2 regions of the Paenibacillus sp. FSL M7-0420 genome follow, and region 1 is predicted to be linked to the other one. Evidence: riboswitches for the same ligand, from Rfam matches in the RefSeq annotation. Region 1 holds a riboswitch; the other holds the start of a gene.
The links. Region 1 has a riboswitch for S-adenosylmethionine ahead of MKX51_RS25485 (methionine ABC transporter ATP-binding protein). Riboswitches for the same ligand answer to the same signal wherever they lie in the genome.
Positions count from the first base shown of each region.

Region 2: linked by a shared signal. The riboswitch ahead of metA (homoserine O-acetyltransferase MetA) and the one ahead of MKX51_RS25485 (methionine ABC transporter ATP-binding protein) in region 1 are both predicted to bind S-adenosylmethionine.

Region 1 is NZ_JBBOCJ010000001.1:5,970,940-5,980,370, forward strand. Features, by position in the region: gene MKX51_RS25460 (NAD(P)/FAD-dependent oxidoreductase) at 1-205, shown strand, start outside; gene MKX51_RS25465 (YuzB family protein) at 228-482, opposite strand; gene MKX51_RS25470 (NifU family protein) at 565-813, shown strand; gene MKX51_RS25475 (MetQ/NlpA family ABC transporter substrate-binding protein) at 997-1,872, opposite strand; gene MKX51_RS25480 (methionine ABC transporter permease) at 1,931-2,590, opposite strand; gene MKX51_RS25485 (methionine ABC transporter ATP-binding protein) at 2,590-3,606, opposite strand; SAM riboswitch class I at 3,709-3,844, opposite strand; gene MKX51_RS25490 (Cthe_2314 family HEPN domain-containing protein) at 3,936-4,682, opposite strand; gene MKX51_RS25495 (UbiD family decarboxylase) at 4,708-6,480, opposite strand; gene MKX51_RS25500 (COX15/CtaA family protein) at 6,542-7,477, opposite strand; gene MKX51_RS25505 (thioredoxin family protein) at 7,586-7,930, opposite strand; gene MKX51_RS25510 (putative polysaccharide biosynthesis protein) at 8,045-9,431, opposite strand, start outside.
Region 2 is NZ_JBBOCJ010000001.1:1,789,420-1,798,850, reverse strand. Features, by position in the region: gene MKX51_RS07645 (bifunctional 2',3'-cyclic-nucleotide 2'-phosphodiesterase/3'-nucleotidase) at 1-125, opposite strand, end outside; gene mqnC (cyclic dehypoxanthinyl futalosine synthase) at 701-1,837, opposite strand; gene MKX51_RS07635 (aminotransferase class I/II-fold pyridoxal phosphate-dependent enzyme) at 2,064-3,230, opposite strand; gene metA (homoserine O-acetyltransferase MetA) at 3,279-4,196, opposite strand; SAM riboswitch class I at 4,313-4,444, opposite strand; gene corA (magnesium/cobalt transporter CorA) at 4,871-5,806, shown strand; gene MKX51_RS07620 (HRDC domain-containing protein) at 5,976-6,992, opposite strand; gene MKX51_RS07615 (ROK family protein) at 7,160-8,041, opposite strand; gene MKX51_RS07610 (cobyrinate a,c-diamide synthase) at 8,522-9,431, opposite strand, start outside.

The DNA.
Region 1 (9,431 bases):
CCAGGGCGAGCAGGTGGGACAGATATTACAGGCGTTATGGCGGGGCGAAACCCCGAAGCTGAATAAGATTAAGCTGAAGGGAACCCTCGGTTCACTCGGCAAAAATGCCGGCTTCGGCCTGATGGGCCGCCGCTCCGTCATGGGCCGGGTTCCGCGCCTGCTGAAGAGCGGCGTCCTGTGGATGTCCAAACGCCATTTCGGCTGAACAATCCCGGCTTGAATCCGGCTTAATCAATCTCCAGACTGTCCCAGGCCTCTGCTTCTTGTATAGCGGCTGCAATCGCCTCTTCCAGAGCAGCGGGGGAATCAGCTTCTATGATCTCCCCGTCAACCATGGCGAACGGCCGGAGATAACACTCTCCGCAGTTGTTCAGACAGCCGTACTCCACTACATCATATTCAGGGTTTTGTTCCAGCTTAAGCTTGAGCGGTTCAGTGCCGTGGCCGATGTTGCTGGCACAGAATTCTATAATTGGTCTCATGATGATCTCCCTATTCTGCCGTAACCATTTTATTTTTTAACTTTTTGTACTATAATAAACATACGAAAGGAGTGATTGAGAAATGAGTGAGAATGTACAAAGCGCAACCATGTACGATGAAGTACTGGAAGTCCTTGATAAACTTCGTCCGTTCCTGCAGCGCGATGGCGGTGACGTGGAACTGATTGATGTTGAAGACGGCATCGTTAAGCTGAAGCTTATGGGTGCATGCGGCAGTTGCCCAAGCTCCACGATCACGCTTAAAGCCGGGATCGAACGCGCCCTGATTGAAGAAGTAGAAGGCGTGGAAGAAGTCGTTCAGGTATTCTAATCCCGTTTCATAAACCATCCCGGCCTCCGCTAAGAGGCCGGGATTTTTTTTTATTATAGAGGATTTCGCCTGCAGGATCAACCACTTGGCTATTCAAAAAGACCAGAAGCCGCTCCGCCAGCCATTTCTGGCTACGGGCTTCTTATGGTCTCATTAGATGATTCAACATCCCTAGGTTCAAGCTTAGAATGCCGGGATAATTGCTCCGTCATATTGCTTTTCGATGAATTCCTTCGCTTCCGGGGAAGTCAGCGCTGCTGCCAGCTTCTGAATAGCATCGGAATCCTTATTGTCAGGACGGGCTACCAGCAGGTTGGCATACGGGGAATCTCCGCCTTCAATGAACAACGCATCCTTCGTTGGAGACAGCTTGGCATCCAGTGCGAAGTTGGTGTTGATCAGCGCCAGGTCTACTTCATCCAGCTGACGGGGCAGCATGGCTGCATCCAGCTCAATGATATCCAGCTTCTTGGTGTTCTCAGTGATATCCGCTTTGGTGGAAGCAATATTCGTGTCATCCTTCAGCTTGATCAGACCGTTCTTCGCCAGCAGAATCAAGGCGCGGCCTCCGTTCGTTGCATCATTCGGAATCGCAACCTTCGCACCTTCTGCCAATTCATCAATCGATTTGATCTTTTTGGAATAGGCGCCAAATGGCTCTACATGAACAGCAGTTACAGATACGAGATCTGTGCCGTTCTTGGTGTTCTGATCATCCAGGTAAGGCTTGTGCTGGAAGAAGTTCGCATCGAGCTGCTTCTCGGCAAGCTGTGTATTGGGAAGAATATAATCTGTGAATTCTTTGATCTCCAGCTTAATGCCTTGGGCTTCAAGCAGTGGGGCAATTGCTTTGAGGATCTCCGCATGCGGTACAGGAGAAGCACCAATCACCAGGGTTACCGGGTCCGCAGCAGGCTCTGTAGTCGGCTCTGCAGCAGCCGCTTCTGTAGGTGCCGTTGTGGCAGCAGAATTCGTGGTGTTATTCGCCTTGTTGTTTCCGCAAGCGGCAAGCACCAATATCAAGGTCAGGCTGAAGAATGTAAGCAGTACTTTTTTCATCTGTAAATCCCCCTCTAATCCATATGGTTTATTGAATAAGGCTATATGTGGACTTACCTTATTTCCGTGTAAAATGTCTTACCAGCCGGTCACCGGCCATTTGCAGCAGCTGCACCAGAATCACCATCAGCGCTACCGAGATAATCATGACTTCCTTCTCATAGCGGTAATATCCGTAGCGGATCGCCAGGTCACCCAGGCCGCCGCCGCCGATCATGCCGGACATTGCGGTATACGAGACAAGGGTCACAACAGTAATGGTTACACCGGCAAGCAGACCCGGACGAGCCTCCGGCAGCAGCACGCGCATCACGATCTGCCCGGTGGACGCTCCCATGCCCTGCGCCGCTTCAATAATTCCCCGGTCAACCTCCCGCAGTGCCGTCTCCACCAGTCTGGCGAAGAAAGGCGCCGCGCCGATCACCAGTGCCGGAATCGTTCCAAGCACACCAATCGAAGTGCCCATAATGGCCTTGCTGAACGGAATCAGGGCAACCATCAGAATGATAAAAGGAACCGAACGCAGGATATTCACAACGAAGGATAATACCGAGTAAACCACCCTGATAATAACGTTATTTGACTTGCCCCATAAATATAACACAATTCCAAGCGGTAAACCAAGGATTATTGTAAATATTCCTGAAATTGCGATCATTTTGAGTGTAGCAATCGTAGCTTCCAGCATTTCTTCCCAATTGATTGTGCTAAAGTCCATTACAAAATCACCTCCACATCAAGACCTTGCGCTATGAGCTCAGTGAGCGTGGCTTCAACCGCACCCTCAGGTCCTTCGAACCGGACGATCAGCTGGCCGTAAGGAACATCCTTGATTGTAGAGATGGTGCCATGGAGAATGGCGAAGTGAACCCCGGTTCCCTGAACCACCTGTGAGAGCGTCGACCCGTAAGTCTTTTGCCCGAGAAAAGTGATTTTGACCGACTTCGTGTAACCCGGCTGCACAGCATCAATCGCTTGCCGGAGCGGTCCGTCCGACTGGGTCTCACTGCGGATGAATTCTTTGGTCACCTCATGCTTCGGCTTCAGAAAGACCTCGGCCACTTCACCCTGCTCCACAATACCGCCGCCATGGATCACGGCAACACGGTCGCAAATGCTCTGAATGACATGCATTTCATGGGTAATCAGCACGATGGTCAGATGGAATCTGCGGTTGATATCCATCAGCAGGCGCAGTATGGAGTCTGTCGTCTGCGGATCAAGCGCCGAGGTCGCCTCATCGCATAACAGAACGTCCGGATCACTCGCCAGTGCCCGGGCGATTCCGACACGCTGCTTCTGTCCGCCGGATAACTGGGCCGGGTACTTATTCCAGTGCTCCTCCAACCCTACCAGGGCGAGCAGATCCTTAACCTTTTGTTCAATCTCGTTCCTTCCGGCTCCGATCAGCCGCAGCGGAAACGCGATATTGTCATAGACTGTAGCCGATGAGAGCAGATTGAAATGCTGAAAAATCATCCCGATCTTGCGCCGCTGCTCCTGCAGCTGTCCCTGGCTGAGCGCTGTAAGCTCGACACCGTCCACCCACACCTCGCCCGCAGTCGGACGCTCCAGCAGATTAATGCAGCGGATCAGCGTGCTTTTGCCGGCCCCGGAGTGACCGATCACCCCGAAGATTTCACCCTTCTTAATCGACAGGCTCAGCGCAGAGAGTGCAGTTGCCTGCTTACTGCCCTTGCCATACACCTTGGTTATATCCTTCAATTCTATCAACCGCTGCGTCCCCCTTCTGTATTAACTTCCATCATTGCAATAAAAAGACCCCCTACGATCCATGCAGATCGCAAGAGGCCCTGTGTGTATAATGACAATGCCTTCTCATCTGCCAAATACCCCTTAACCGGCGGCATTGTAGGAATTAGCACCATGACATTTGGATGCAGCTTAAGGCTGTCTTCAAACCGGTTGCCGGGCTTCATCGGGCCTATCCCTCCGCCGCTCTCGATAAGATAATAGTATGAAGTTATATATTCCGTATCCTGTCAGAACTTAATGTATGCCTAAGTATATTCAGTTTCGAGTTTTTTGTCAAAGGTAAGTTTTTACGGACGGACATGCCCGGATTTAGGTCCTGGGGCCGCTTTGTTCTTGTGCCATTGTTCATTCCCGTACCTGTATGCGGCGGCCAGGGATTGGCATACCATCTCCAGGCTCTGCTTCAAATCCTCCAGATGGCTGTCGAGATCCTCCAGACGAATCTTGTCATGCAATCCCTGGTGACGCTGCCAGAGGTCGTCGGTCATCTCCGCGTTCATGTAATGGATCTCAGCGTTGCGCCGCTTGCGCAGATTCTCCACCGGCTCCCGGTAGGAATTCCTGATTCGCTCCAGCTCATCCGCCAGCGGATGATGCGCATGCAGCAACTGAAATTGCCTCAGCACCGTGAAATAGGAGAAATGCGTCTTCACCTTGCCTGTATTGAGATTGTACAGATTATTCAGCACCGTGCCCAGCTTGTCCAGCAGCGAGAAAACACGGATGAAGCCATCCTTGTAGAAATACACATATCTGGCGTACTCCCCCTGCTCCGTGGACGACATGTCGTCCATATAACCGGCTATCACTGACTTCCGGAAAAAGGCGGCTGCGAACCAGCTCTGCTCCAGCTCATCCAGAGAGGAGATCAGGCCGCGTGTCCAGATTTCCAGCTTGCGGTATTCATGGTCATGGTCTTCATGTGCCGCCATCTCCTTGCGCAGCACGGAGGCAGCCTTCGCCATGGACTCCATAGCTTCAGCCAGCACACCGCTGTTCACGCGGGGCGGCTCTCCAAGTAACGTCCGCAGCATATTTTGACCCTCCTTAAGTTCACTTCTACGCTAGAGGAAAATAACGGTTCCAGTTGCGGCCTACCCGCTTCGCAATATCCTCATTCGGAGCCAGCTCCTCCGGGTATCCCGGCTTCATCCGGGCATCTATAATAATCGGCAGCGTATAGCTGACGCTGCCCCGGTGTACCCCGGCCGCCGAATAGATATCATCTGCCGGATTGAAGCGGGTGAATACGGTCCACAGGAATGAGGTCTGCGTGCTTACCGCCTCTTCCGCCCGATCGACCAGCACAATCAGCGGCCAGGCGGTCTCCCTCTCCTTGAAGGCAGCCACCAGCCGCTCCGGCAGCTCCGGGTCCTCTTCATAGGATGCACCGGAAACGGCTAAACATCCTCCGCAATAAGGCACAGCGGCGGTGATTGATGGAAGCAGACCCTCTGTATAGGTCCTTGGCAGCTGACGGACCGGGCTGCCGATGCCCGCCATCACCGCCTTACTGCCATGATTCAGCTTACGTCCGGTATAATCCAGTGTATCCATGGAGGTATTGGCAAAGATCGTCAGATCCGATTGCGGATTGAAGCGCTCAAGCACCGTTTCCAGCAGCTTGGGGAAATCGGTAAGCTCCACCTGCACATTAGTCAGCAGCAGGAATTTGGTTAAGGAGAGCTGACCTTCCCCTAAGATACGAAACGCTGACACCATGTACTCGCGCGGATAGCTCTCCCTCACGACCGCTGAAGTCAGTGAATGCGAACCGGATTCGGAGTAGGACCACAGCCCTTTGACCGAAGGGATCAGCAGAGGATAGGCTGGAGCGAGCAGCCGCTGCAAATAATCCTTCAGATAATAATCCTCCTGGCGCGGCTTGCCGGTAATGGTCGCCGGGTAGATGGCATCCTTGCGGTGCCACATCCGCTGAACATGCATGACCGGGAAATCATGCTGCATGGAATAGTAGCCGGACTGGCTGCCGTACGGCCCTTCCGCTCTCCGCTCCAGCGGAGATACGCGTCCCCGGATGGAGAATTCCGCCTCAGCCGGAATCCGGTGCCCGCCCAAGGGGTCCTGCACCATAGGAAGCTTGCCGCCCAGCATCAGCGAGGCCAGCAGCAGCTCCGGAATCCGTTCCGGGACCGGAGCCACTGCTGCCGCAATCAGCGCCGGCGGCCCGCCGATGAAGACAGACACCGGCAGCGTCTCGCCGAGATGCTCTGCCTGCGAGTGATGGAAGCCGCCGCCCTTATGAATCTGCCAGTGAATACCTGTGGTGCTGTCGTCATACACCTGAATCCGGTACAATCCGAGATTATGATCCTTGGGGTTGGTGATACTCTCCGTATAGACCAGAGGAAGCGTGATGAACGCCCCGCCGTCCTTAGGCCAAGCCGTAATCCGGGGCAGCTCCTTCAGCGGGTCACTGCTGCTGCAGACACCGAGCACCGGAGCCTCTCCTTGCGGTATATTCTTGGTCCCTGCTCTCAGCAGCTCAAGCAGCACCGTTTTCTCCCGCCATAAACCGGCGGCTGAGGGCGGAACCAGCTGCTCCATCGCCGTTGTCAGCGACTTCAGCAGCTGCTCCGGTCTTGTCCCAAAGGCCTTGTTGACGCGCCGGACGGTACCGAACAGATTCGTAGCGACCGGGAACGGCGTTCCCTGCACGTTCGTGAACAGCAGTGCCGGGCCCTCCTCCTCCACCACCCGGCGGTGAATTTCGGCAAGCTCCAGATAAGGATCAACAGGGGTATCTATCACTGCCAGATCCTTATCCCTGCGGAGCTGCTCAATCCATTGTCGTAAATTACCGTATCGCACTATAGTGTTCCTCCTCAAACAGGACCTTATGCTAATCCCGTCCACCGTTGCCGTTACCTTATCACTTGCTGCCCCTGCCAGCTCCGCTTAACTGCCAGACCCTTACACTCATGTAGCACAGAACCCCGAAGAGTCCGGAGATCAGCACAATATGGGATAACGCAGCAAATATGTACAATCTTTCATTATTCAGTGTGTATACCACAGCCGCTCCGCTGAATACCTGCATCAGGCAGAGCAGAACTGCCGCCACGCCCAGAGCCCTCAGCTCAGGCAGCTCCTTATGCTTCCAGAAGGCCAGATGCCCAAGTATAGCCGTCAGCAGGAACAGAATCGCCGCCGCTATCCGGTGCACGAATACAATTCCTACTCCGCCGCTCATTTCCGGGATCCATTGTCCATTACACAGCGGCCAGCCGGAGCACCCTCCCTGGGAGCTGGTGTGGCTTACGTAGGCCCCGATGTAGACAACGATATATGAATATACTGCAGTAACCCAGGTTAAGTTGCGGAAGGCTATACGGACTTTAGGACTTCCTGTGCTGAGTTCCGCTCCCGGAGAGAATGCCCGCCTAGTCCCAAGCGCCAGCATCAGCGAACCGGCGAAAGCAATCAGCGAGAAGCCCATATGCAGGGCCATAACCGCAGCCGACTGCGACTTCACAACTGCAAGCGCTCCCATCCCGCCTTGAATGATGACGAAGATCAGGGTCAGCAGGGCATAGGCCAGCAGATCCTTACGGTGCCTGGCATAACGCCAGAAGGCAACCATGGAAGCCAGGGACAGCAGGCCAGCCAGGCCGCTGAACAAGCGGTGGGTATATTCAATCAGAGAGCCAATTGTGTAGGCCGGAATCAGCTTTCCGTGGCACAGCGGCCACTGATTTCCGCATTCCAGTCCCGAGCCGGTCTTGGTCACCACAACCCCGCCGAACAGCGCCATGAACATAATGAGACAGGTCAGATAGCTGAGCCATTTTAATTGAATTGTCGTCAATAGTATCACCCGTATTGTATAGGAATGAGTATGAAACATATAAATGCTTATATGATTAGAAAAAAAGCACCGCTTCTGCTCGGATAGGGCGAAAGCGGTGCTGCGGAATTACTTGTGAATGCTGAGATAAACGTCCAGCGCCGTATCAAGAAACTTCTCGATTTCCTCCCGGGACTTCCGGAGCTTGTTCACGAACCGGACCAGTTCCCGTCCATCGGTGTACGCAACAAAGCTTGGAATGCCCAGTATATTCTGTTCCTGGCTGACATCACCTACGGCATCGACATCCACTTCGACCAGGGTAAGACGCTCTGCATATTTCTGTTCCACATCCGGCATGAACGGATCAATGAATTTGCAATCCACACACCAATCTGCCTTGAAGACTGCCACCGTCAGACGCGGAGACTGAATTGCCACCTGGAACTGGGCAGGCGAGCTGATTTTGTCCATCAATTGACCATTCCCTTCTATCAGAGAGTTCCACACGAAGCTTGCTCTTTAAGTGAAGCAAAATGTACGGAATAAGTCAAACAATAATGACAAATCAAGACAATAGTCATATCATTATTCACCGGCACGCACACGGGCAGGCTGCAGTTTCATCAAAGGACCGAGCAGCTTGCGCAGCGGACGGGGATAACCGGCAATCTCCTGGCTGCTGAGTACGCCCAGAATAATCAGGAGAACCAGATAGACAATCACCACTGCCGCCCCAACCACCAGACAGGTAATCAGGAAGGCTAAGCGGGCCGGCATCAGATCAGTCATCAATAGGCCTGCTTCATTCAGACCATAGCCGATACCGGCCGAGGCCAGAACCGCAATGGAGAAGCCTCCCCAGCGTTTACCGAGAATGGAGAAGGGTACGATTTTTTTGAGCATCCGCAGATTCAGCAGTGTAATGACAATGAAGCACAATGCCGTAGAGCCGATAATGCCGTAGATGCCGAACCACTGGCTGAACAAGAAGTTAGAACCAAACTTCACGAGGATACCAACAAGTACATAATACATCGATATCCGCGATTTGCCCATTCCAAGCAGGATCGAGTTGGTAGTCATCATCGTAATCTGGAAAATGGTACCCAGCGTCAGCATCGCCACAATGCCGCTTCCATCGAGTGTTTTGAACAAGAGGCCATTCACAGAATAAGCAGCCACGACCAGTGAGAGCACAACCGGTGTGCCGGTCAGAATGGATACCCGCATGGCGAGTGTGACCTGACGCTGCAGGTGCTGTTCATCTTTGCGGGCGAAGGCGGCAGATATAATCGGAATCAGCGATGCACTGAGGGCGATCGATAATACCGGAGGAATCCCGGCCACACTCTGTGCCCGGCTGCCGAAGATCCCCAATGTCCACGTAGCTTCCTTCAAGCCGATTTGTCCGCTAAGCAGCGGCACAATAAAGGTAGTATCAATGAAGTTCACTACAGGCACCGTAACGGAAGACAATACAATCGGTATGGACAGCTTGAAAATATCCTTGTAAATCTTCAGCAGCGGGATACGGGCTTCACTCGATTCATATAATGCAACCTTCTCCTCGCTGCGGCGCAGCTTCATGGCATAATACAGCATCACACCGAAGGCGCCGATACTGCCGAGCACACTGCCGAAGGATGCGCCTGCTGCCATCCAGGTGTTGCTGTAGCCCTGGCGCAGCAGAATGAATGCAAGCAGAATGGCCGTGGATACCCGGGCAATCTGCTCGACAATCTGTGAGATGCCGCCGGCCATCATATTGTTACGCCCTTGGAAATACCCGCGCATCATCGCGATCGCGGGGAATAGCAGCAGCGCCGGGGCAATCGCCCGTATGGCCAATGTACTCTCGGGAACCTTGCTGGATTCCGCATAATAAGGAGCAGCTATGTAGAGCGCCACACTCATAAGCACACCAACCACAGCCGCAAAAATCAGCGCCGCCCGGTACACCTGCTGTGCTTCC
Region 2 (9,431 bases), 4.2 Mb from region 1:
GGAGAAGCCTCAGCCTTTCCTGCCGCCAGCACAGGAACATTGAATACTCCGCCCAGCATCTGTGCTGCCAGAACTGTGGTAGCCAATAAAGAAGCTATCGGCTTGTTCCATCTTCTCTCTCCCATAAATCTAATTTCCTCCCTGTGATTGCTAGATTATTCTACCACTGTCCGAAAAATTGTATCATAGCCTTCCCTATGAATCTATCAAATTCCATTAACTCTTATAAATTGTTGTGTAAAATCTCACATTATTTCAGCTATTTTTGTAAAATATAACGATTAAATTTTACAACTCTATGACAAAAACAACGAAAATCCAATACAATGGGATTATCTGGAAATACAGCTCAATATATGCTGTTTTTCATATACATTCGGGTTATGCGCCTGCGTGCGAGCACAATGTATGCTGTTTTCCGCATACATTCGGGCCATATGCCTGTGAGCAAGCACAATGTATGTTGTTTTCCGCATACATTCGGCCATATGCCTGCAAGTGAACACAATGTATGCTGTTTTTCGTATACATTAGCTACATGACGCTGTAACGATTGCTATTCGGTTTTCGCGTAGTTTTAGCATTGATATACTTCTTGTTCGGAACTGGAGGAAACAATAGTTTCCAAAAAACATAACGGGGCTGTGCTACCTATAGGTAGCACAGCCCCGTTATTGATCTGTTGATGTATAGCTATATTCTAGTTCTGCATCACAAAATCATTATCAATCTTGGCATTCGCATCCTCGAACGTCCGCAGGATGTCATAGCGCGTGTTGCGCTGCGCCGGGATCTTGCCAGCCTCGCGGATGAGCTGGGTGATCGACTCGATGTTGACCTTGTAGGTCGCGCCCGCCGAGGAGACTACGTTCTCCTCAATCATCGTGCTGCCGAAGTCATTGCAGCCGTATTGCAGGGAGAGCTTGCCTACTTCAGGACCCATCGTTACCCAAGAGGACTGGAAATTCTTGATATTGTCCAGCACCAGGCGGCTGATGGCTACAGTCTTCAGGTATTCCTCCGGGGTCTGGCGGTCCAGCTTCAGGTTCGTATTATCCGGCTGGAAGGTCCAGGAGATGAACGCCAGGAAGCCTTCGGAATCATATTTGTTCGCAATGCATTCGTCCTGGGCTTCACGGACACGAAGCAGATGCAGCGCCCGTTCTTCCATAGTCTCACCCAGACCAATGACCATCGTGGCCGTTGTATTCATACCGATCCGGTGTGCGGTCTGCATGACGTCCATCCACTCGCGCCAGGAGCCCTTGAGCCGGCTGATCTTGCGGCGGGTGCGGTCATCGAGAATCTCTGCGCCACCGCCGGGCAGGGAATCGAGGCCCGCAGCATGAATCTCACGCATGACCTGTTCCAGCGGCAGGCCGGAGACCTCAACCATTTTCATAATCTCAGCTGGTGAGAAGGAATGCATGGTAATCTCCGGGAACCGTTGCTTGATACCGCGCAGAATATCCGTATAGTAGCTGAACGGCAGATTAGGATTCGTACCGCCCTGCATCAGAATCTCAGTTCCGTTAACGCTCATGGTCTCAGCAATCTTCTGATAGATTGTCTCATCGGGAAGCACATAGCCTTCCTCCGAACCGGGTCTGCGGTAGAAGGCGCAGAAGCGGCAATAGACATCACATACATTGGTGTAGTTAATGTTGCGGCCGATAACGAATGTCGTTATAGGCTCCGGGTGCCAGCGCTTCATAATAATATCTGCGGCAGCGCCCATTTTCTCAATTTCATTGCTCTCGAACAATGTGACCGTATCTTCCAACTGAAGACGTTCACCCTTCAGTGCCTTACCCAGTATAAGATCGACTGCACTCACTGTTGACGGCCTCCTCTTCATCTATGAAGTCTATGAGATAAATACAATTTGAAATAAAAATAGTCCGTTCTCCCATCGTATCACAATCGGCTGTTCTTGAGAAATGTTTCGCAGCGCAGGACGGATAATTTCCCTTGTCCCATACAAAATTAAACAGCAGCGCCCGAAGGCACTGCTGCTTGTACGTTCTGCGGTTGCTGCACAGCCTGGCGGGTCCGGCGGTGCCTTATTCCAGCTCGCTCCGGGCGGCCTCCAGAGCCTGTCCCAGATCAGCGATCAGATCATCTACATGCTCTATGCCGACAGAGAAGCGCAGCAGCCGGTCATCCACACCTACAGCATCGCGGATTTCAGCCGGAATATCGGCGTGGGTCTGTATCGCCGGATAGGTCATCAGCGATTCAACACCGCCCAGACTCTCGGCGAAGGCGATCAGCCGGATATGGCGGAGCAGCGGCTCCACATAGCTGGCCTCTTTTACCTTGAAGGAGAAGATTCCCGTGTTGCCGGAGGACTGGCGGTTCTGGATGGCATAGCCCGGATGATCAGGCAGGCCCGGGTGGAAGACCTCGGCAATCGCCGGATGCTCCTGCAGATAACGGGCAATAGCCAGAGCGTTGCTCTCATGCCGCTCCATGCGCAGCGCGAGGGTCTTCATACCCTTCATCAGCTGGTAGCTGTCATTCGGCGCGAGAACCGCTCCCAGGGAGTTATGCAGGACGGCCATTTCAGCCGACAATTCTGCCCCCTTGGTCACGATCAGACCCGCCAGCACATCGTTATGCCCGCCCAGGTACTTAGTCGCACTGTGAACCACGATATCTGCTCCAAGCTCCAGCGGGCGCTGGAAGAACGGAGTCAGCAGCGTATTGTCTACAATCGTGAGCAGCCCGTGACGGCGGGCCCAGGTACATACGGCTTCGACATCCGTTATCATCATCAGCGGGTTGGTCGGCGTCTCAATGAATACAGCCTTCGTGCCCGGCTGGCGGGCCGCTTCCAGTCCATCCAGATCATTCGTATCTACATAGGAGGCGCTGATGCCGTATTTGGAGAGAATCCGTTCCAGCAGCCGGTAAGTACCGCCGTACAAGTCCAGCGATACAATGAGATGGTCCCCTTGTCCAAACAAGGTGAACACCGTGGACAGTGCAGCCATACCGGAAGCGCAGGCGAAGCCGGCATCCCCGGATTCCAGGGCCGCTGCCGCTTCTTCGAGGACAGAGCGGGTAGGATTTTTAGTGCGGATGTAGTCAAAGCCTGTACTCTGCCCAAGTCTAGGGTGACGGAAAGCCGTCGCATGATAAATCGGGTAATTAATGGCCCCGGTGGCGGGGTCCTCCATCGAACCAATCTGTGCCAGTCTGCTCTCAATTCTCAGTTTCTCATCCATCTCCATTGCCTCCTGATTAATTACTTCTATTAAGAATAAGTCAACCTCTCAGATAAATGCCCCGATATCGTAAGGAGTCTCCTGGTATACATAGTAATTGAGCCAATTAGCGAATAATAAGTTGGCATGGGCGCGCCAGACTGCCGGCGGAGTACGCGTCGGATCATCCTTGGGATAATAGTGCTTCGGCAAGGCAACCTCCATCCCCTTGGCGATATCCCGGTCATACTCCCATTTCAATGAGAAGGGATCATATTCTGAATGTCCGGTGACAAAAATCTGCTTCCCGTCATGCGTAGCCACCAGGTACACCCCGGCTTCCTCGGATTCTGCCAGAATCTGCAGCTCCGGGTTCTGCTCAATATCTTCACGGGAGACGTCGGTATGGCGGGAATGCGGAACATGGAACACTTCATCGAAGCCGCGCAGCAGCTTGACATTATTATGGCTCATTGTATGCGGAAACACTCCGAAGCATTTGTCCGGCAGACTCACCTTGCGCACGCCGAAGTGATGGTACAGTCCTGCCTGTGCCGCCCAACAGATGTGCATGGTCGAGGTTACATTCTGCTTGCTCCACTCAAAAATCACTTTCAGCTCCTCCCAGTAGTTCACATCCTCGAACTCCAGCTGTTCTACGGGAGCGCCTGTTACAATCAAGCCGTCGAACCGGCGGTGGCTGATCTCATCAAAGGTTTTGTAAAAGCTCTTCAAATGCTCAGCCGAAGTATTCTTCGACGTATGGGAGCTGGGATGAAGCAGAACAACATCCACCTGAAGCGGGGAATTCCCGATAAGGCGCAGCAGCTGGGTCTCAGTAGTTTCTTTGGTAGGCATCAGATTCAGGATGGCGATCCGCAGAGGACGGATATCCTGATGGAAGGCCTGGCTTTCATCCATTACAAAAATATTCTCACCGGATAACACTTCTTTGGCCGGCAGGCTGTCGGGAATTTTGATAGGCATTGCTGTTCACTCCTTAACTGAAATGGGGTTCCACTTGGTGGTTCAACCTGAGGCAGGGTAGCGAAAAAAGACCTTTCCCGGGCGAGAAAGGTCATATCATGCAGTCATATGCGCCTCTCTCATCTGCCAGAGAACTTCCGCCGGACGAATAACGCCCTGCAAAGCTTCCGCAAGAATTAGCACCGTGCGTTCACACGCCGGTTGCCGGGTTTCATCGGGCTAGTCCCTCCACCTGCTCTTGATAAGATTTAGCTGTATTCAGTTGAATAACCTTAAGCATCTGAACGATGCTTTTTCTTAAATTTCACTTTAAATCATGAACCTCCTTTTCGTCAAGTCCATACAATGCTGAAGGGGCCTTATGACAGAAAACAATTTCTCTTGTAAGAGCCATATCCCGGCGTTATACTAGACAAGTGTTTCAAACCCAAAAACGGCGAAAAGAAGAGGTGAGAGAACAATGGAAGGCGACCCGGGCTCGCGAATAAGCGTGCAGAATGAACAACCACACAGGATTAACATCAGCTTGCCGGCGGCGGGAGCCCTTTTTCTTCATGCTCTCGGACCGTCTTTTGGCCTTCATCCATGATTGTACCACCGGCCAAGCTGATTTTTTCCGTGTGCTGAAATTAGCATACCCCTGGAGAAGACCAGGGACATAAGGAGTGAATCAGATGAAAATCCGGTTGGTGAATGCAGGGGTTTTTACGCCTATTGACAATATTGAAGAAACTTTAACCGCCCCTGCCGAGGGGTTCTACTGGATTGATGCGGATGTGGAGGACCTTGTAGAGCTTCAGCCTATATACGGCCTGCATGATCTGGCTGTGGAAGACTGTCTGAGTGAAGAGGATCAGCGTCCGAAGCTGGAGATTTATGAGAGTCATTATTTCATCGTGGTGAACAGCATCCGGTTCGATGATGAGGAAATCTTCCTCCGTGCGCTCAACGTATTCCTTGGCAGACATTATATTATTACCGTTACGAAGCAGAAGATCCATGAGCTGCGTGTCCTGAAGCCCGTACTGTGGGAGCAAGAGGTCAGTACACCTGACCGCTTCCTGTATCTGCTGATTGACCTCGTTGTCGACAACTTCTTCTCGGTCGGTGACCGGATTGAAGCGCGGATCGAGAAGCTCGAGGAAGACATCCTCATGCATACCAAGAAATCGCATCTGAGCGAGATCATCGGTCTGCGCAGTGAGATTCTCTGGCTGAAGAAAATGCTCGGCCCGCAGAAGGAAGTTATCAACACGCTCAACAAAAAGGATCTTCGCCTGATCGACGATCAGCTGCAGAAGTACTTCAGCGATATCTATGAGAATGCGGTCAAGATCTCTGAGACCTTCGAAACATACCGCGATCTCATGGGCAACTTGCGCGAAGCTTATCAGTCCAGTATTGCGAACCGCGCCAATGAAATCATGCGTGTATTTACGGCAATTACCACTATATTCATGCCGCTGACCGTGATTACCGGGATCTACGGCATGAACTTTGACAATATCCCGGAGATCCACACCGAGTACGGCTACTATGGCGTCATTGCCGTCATGGTGACGCTAGGCTGCGGAATGCTCATTATCTTCCGTAAAAAGGAGTGGCTATGAAGCAGAGCGGACGAATACGAAGGACGAAGGCACCGTATACCCGGCTACCGGGACCCGGAGAGCCTTCGTCTTTTTGGTATGTCACCAGTATGTAATGCGTCTGCGCCGATCAGGAGCTCCGGTTACCAGGACCGCAGATTGGGAGTGATGCAGGCCGTCAGTCACCCTCTTACAAAGGGGCAGCCATTCCAAGCGCCGCCGGATGCTCCCGCCGGAAGCGGATGCGGATCAGCCGCAGGCGTTCATAATACAGATCAAGTCCGTCAGCAGGTACGAAGTTGTCGCCGTAGGCTTTGTAGAGGACAGGCTTCAGGAAGTTGTCGCCGATCAGTTCATAGGCTGTCCAAATATTGTTCTGCTCTTCGGAGCTCACTTCACTCAGCTCCAGGGCAATGAGCTTCTCGGCCGAATAGCCGTCCTTCTCCAGCTCTTCCAATACTTCAAGCACTTCACGGCGGGAAACTCCGCTAAGTGCCCTGAGCTGCTCCATCCCTTGCCCCTCTTCGATCCCCTGTAACAGAACGCGCCGCAGTCTCAGCCGCTCCAGCTGCTTCTTGTACTTAAGCTCCTTCTGCTTATAGTGCCAGGATACGAAGCTCTCTTCGTCTATTGCATGATTCACCCAGCTTAGCGGAAAATCATGCTCACGCTCAGCCGCCGCGGTGATGCTAAGCCAGTCTGCACCATACTGTGAAACTTTGCCTTCACCCACACCCGGAAGCTGCAGCAGCTCCTCCTCCGTACGGGGAAGAAATGCGCTGATCATGCGCAGCAGACGGTTGCTGGCCAGGATATAAGGCGCCTTCCGTTCACTGGAGGCCTTCCCCCTGCGCCAGGAGCACAGCTCCTCGAAGATGGCTTCATTCCCGTATTGCTCACTGAAATACTGCAGCTTAAGCTGCTCCTGGCTGCGGCTGCTGAGGTTATCCTCGTCATGAAATACCCCGTCAATCAGCGGGCGGTAGCCTTCCCCCATCTTCACGGCAAGCTCGTGCCGGTATACACACAGCATCTCATTCCATGATCCGCCTTCATACCACAGGCTGTCGCCCGTCTCCTGTTCCCCGGAGAAATCGCGCCAGCCCAGACGCCACTGCCCCTCTTCCTCTCCAATCCATAGCTGAGCAAAAATCTCTTCGTCCACTCCTGATCTTTTGCACAAACGGTTCATAAATACGATTTGCATATAAATCCCTACTTTCGTCGTCTTACAGTACGCATGACATATTTGAACGCAAAAAAGCACCTCTCCCACGACATTCGTGAAAGAGGTGCTTCCTCTTAAATGCTATACTGTTAGAAACTAGAATACCATATATTACGTAACAGTCAATGTCTTTTTGACAGAAGATCCTACTTGCGGTCCAAAGCCAGCTTGGCCAGACCCAATGCGCCCGACAGACCGGCGTTATCTCCAAGCTGCGGAGGCACAATATAGCTGCCAATCTGTTCATTAAGCGCCGGATGCTGCACATATCCGCCGAGCAGCTCCTGCAGCTTGGCATGGATCAGCGGGAAGAGCTGGCTCTGCTTCATCACACCGCCGCCCATTACGATCTTCTGCGGCGAGAGGATCAGCACATAATTCATAAGAGCATGGGCCAGATAGTGGGCCTCCATCGCCCAGGCCGGATGATCCGCAGGCAGCTCGCCCGCCGGCTTACCCCAGCGCTTGCCGATAGCCGGACCTGCCGCCAGACCCTCCAGACAATCGCCGTGATAAGGGCAGAAGCCTTCGTAGTGGTCCTCGGGATGACGACGGACCAGAATATGGCCCATCTCCGGATGGGACAGCCCGTGAACGAGCTTCCCGCCTACCACAGCACCAGCACCAATCCCGGTGCCCACCGTGATATAGAGGCAACTGTCCAGCCCTTGCGCTGCTCCCCAGGTGTACTCGCCCAGCGCTGCACCGTTCACATCGGTATCAAAGCCGATCGGAACCTGGAATTGCTCCTCCACGGCTCCCACCAGATTATACCCGCCCCAATGCGGCTTAGGTGTGGTTGTAATATATCCATAGGTGGGGCTGCCGATAACAGGATCAATCGGTCCGAAGGAACCGATCCCGATAGCCTCCACTGATTTTCCGCTGAAATAATCCATTACCTGGCCCATAGTCTCCTGAGGAGTGGCTGTCGGAAAGCTCACCCGGTCGATAATCGTCCCGTCCTCATTCCCGATACCGCATACAAACTTCGTTCCCCCTGCTTCAATCGCTCCCAACAATTTCACTGCAGCGTTCCCCCTTCTCCTGATGCATCCATATGCTGTTGCTTCTCATAACTTCAATAGATTTGCCTAACACGATGATCGCTCTCACGGATACGATAGATTTCTCTAAGTACGGCGGCGATAGATTTCTCTAGCACAGCGACAGATTTCCGTGATACAAATATGCCGGTTGACCGGCACAGCGCAATGATAAAGCGTTCTCTTATCCTATTATACGTGGCTCTTATATGTATGACAAGCGGTTGACATACAGGTTAAACAAGTGATTTGCTGACGAGGCTTAGGCTGGATTGAATGGGAACGGGAGATCGTTGGATTTGTACACCTGCTAATGAACGAATGGCCGATGCTGGGACAACAGTTGGAAAAACAACACTTAATGTTGCCCATTTTAGCCCAAGTAGCTAAAAGCAACATGAATTGATGTTGTTTTTCCACTTATCGCCACACATTTCATTAGAATTAATAATTTAAGATACGTTATTCCACTTGTTGGTTGCGGGAGCCGGGAACATGCTGCTGCACAGCCTGTTTGCGGCCACGATAGGCCCGGCAGGCTGCTACAAGCCGGGCTGCTGCCGGGAGATGGGAGGCCAGATGGATATGCGCATAAGCAGCCATAATGCTGCCTCTGATGTAGCCTTCAGGCTGGCAGCCCCCTCTGCCCATACTCTCGTAGGCATAGGTCCGGGCTGCCCCCTCAGGATAGCTCATGACGGAGTAATGAAATTCATGGCCGCGCAGACGCTCGCCCTGCTTCAGCAGCAGACAGTCGTGAAGTGCCGTAACTTCACGATACCCGAGTGCCGCCCGGCGTTCCTGCATCACGGTATGCGCCGGAATGATTCCGGCCATCTCATGCACCGTGCCGGTGCGGTCGGTCAGACTGCGGGCCAGCACCATGTAGCCGCCGCACTCCGCATACAGCGGCATTCCGGCGGCTGCGGCAGTCCTCAGGCCGCCGAGGAACAGCTGGTTCGCGGCAATCACCGCCGCGAATTCTTCAGGGAATCCGCCGCCGATATAGATGCCGTCAGCTTCCGGCGGAATGCCTTCACCGCTGAGCGGACTGAAGTACACCAGCCTCGCACCTTCACATGCAAGCAGCTCCAGATTATCGGCGTAGTAGAAATTGAACGCCGCGTCCCGGGCTACGGCAATGACCGGGGCAGGCTCCGCCGGGCCTGCCTGTGTCTTATGTATCATCGGCGCAGCGGATTTACAAAGTTCAGCCTTATATGGAACTGGGTGAACTTGCTGGTCCGGCGTCTGCTCGCAGGCAGTCACAGCTTCTGGCTCCGCCGCCACAAGCTGTGCCCTCACAGCAGGAGCGGCCGCGGCAAGCTCCAGCAGCTGTTCCAGATCCGTGCCTTGCTCCAGCAGGTCGGCA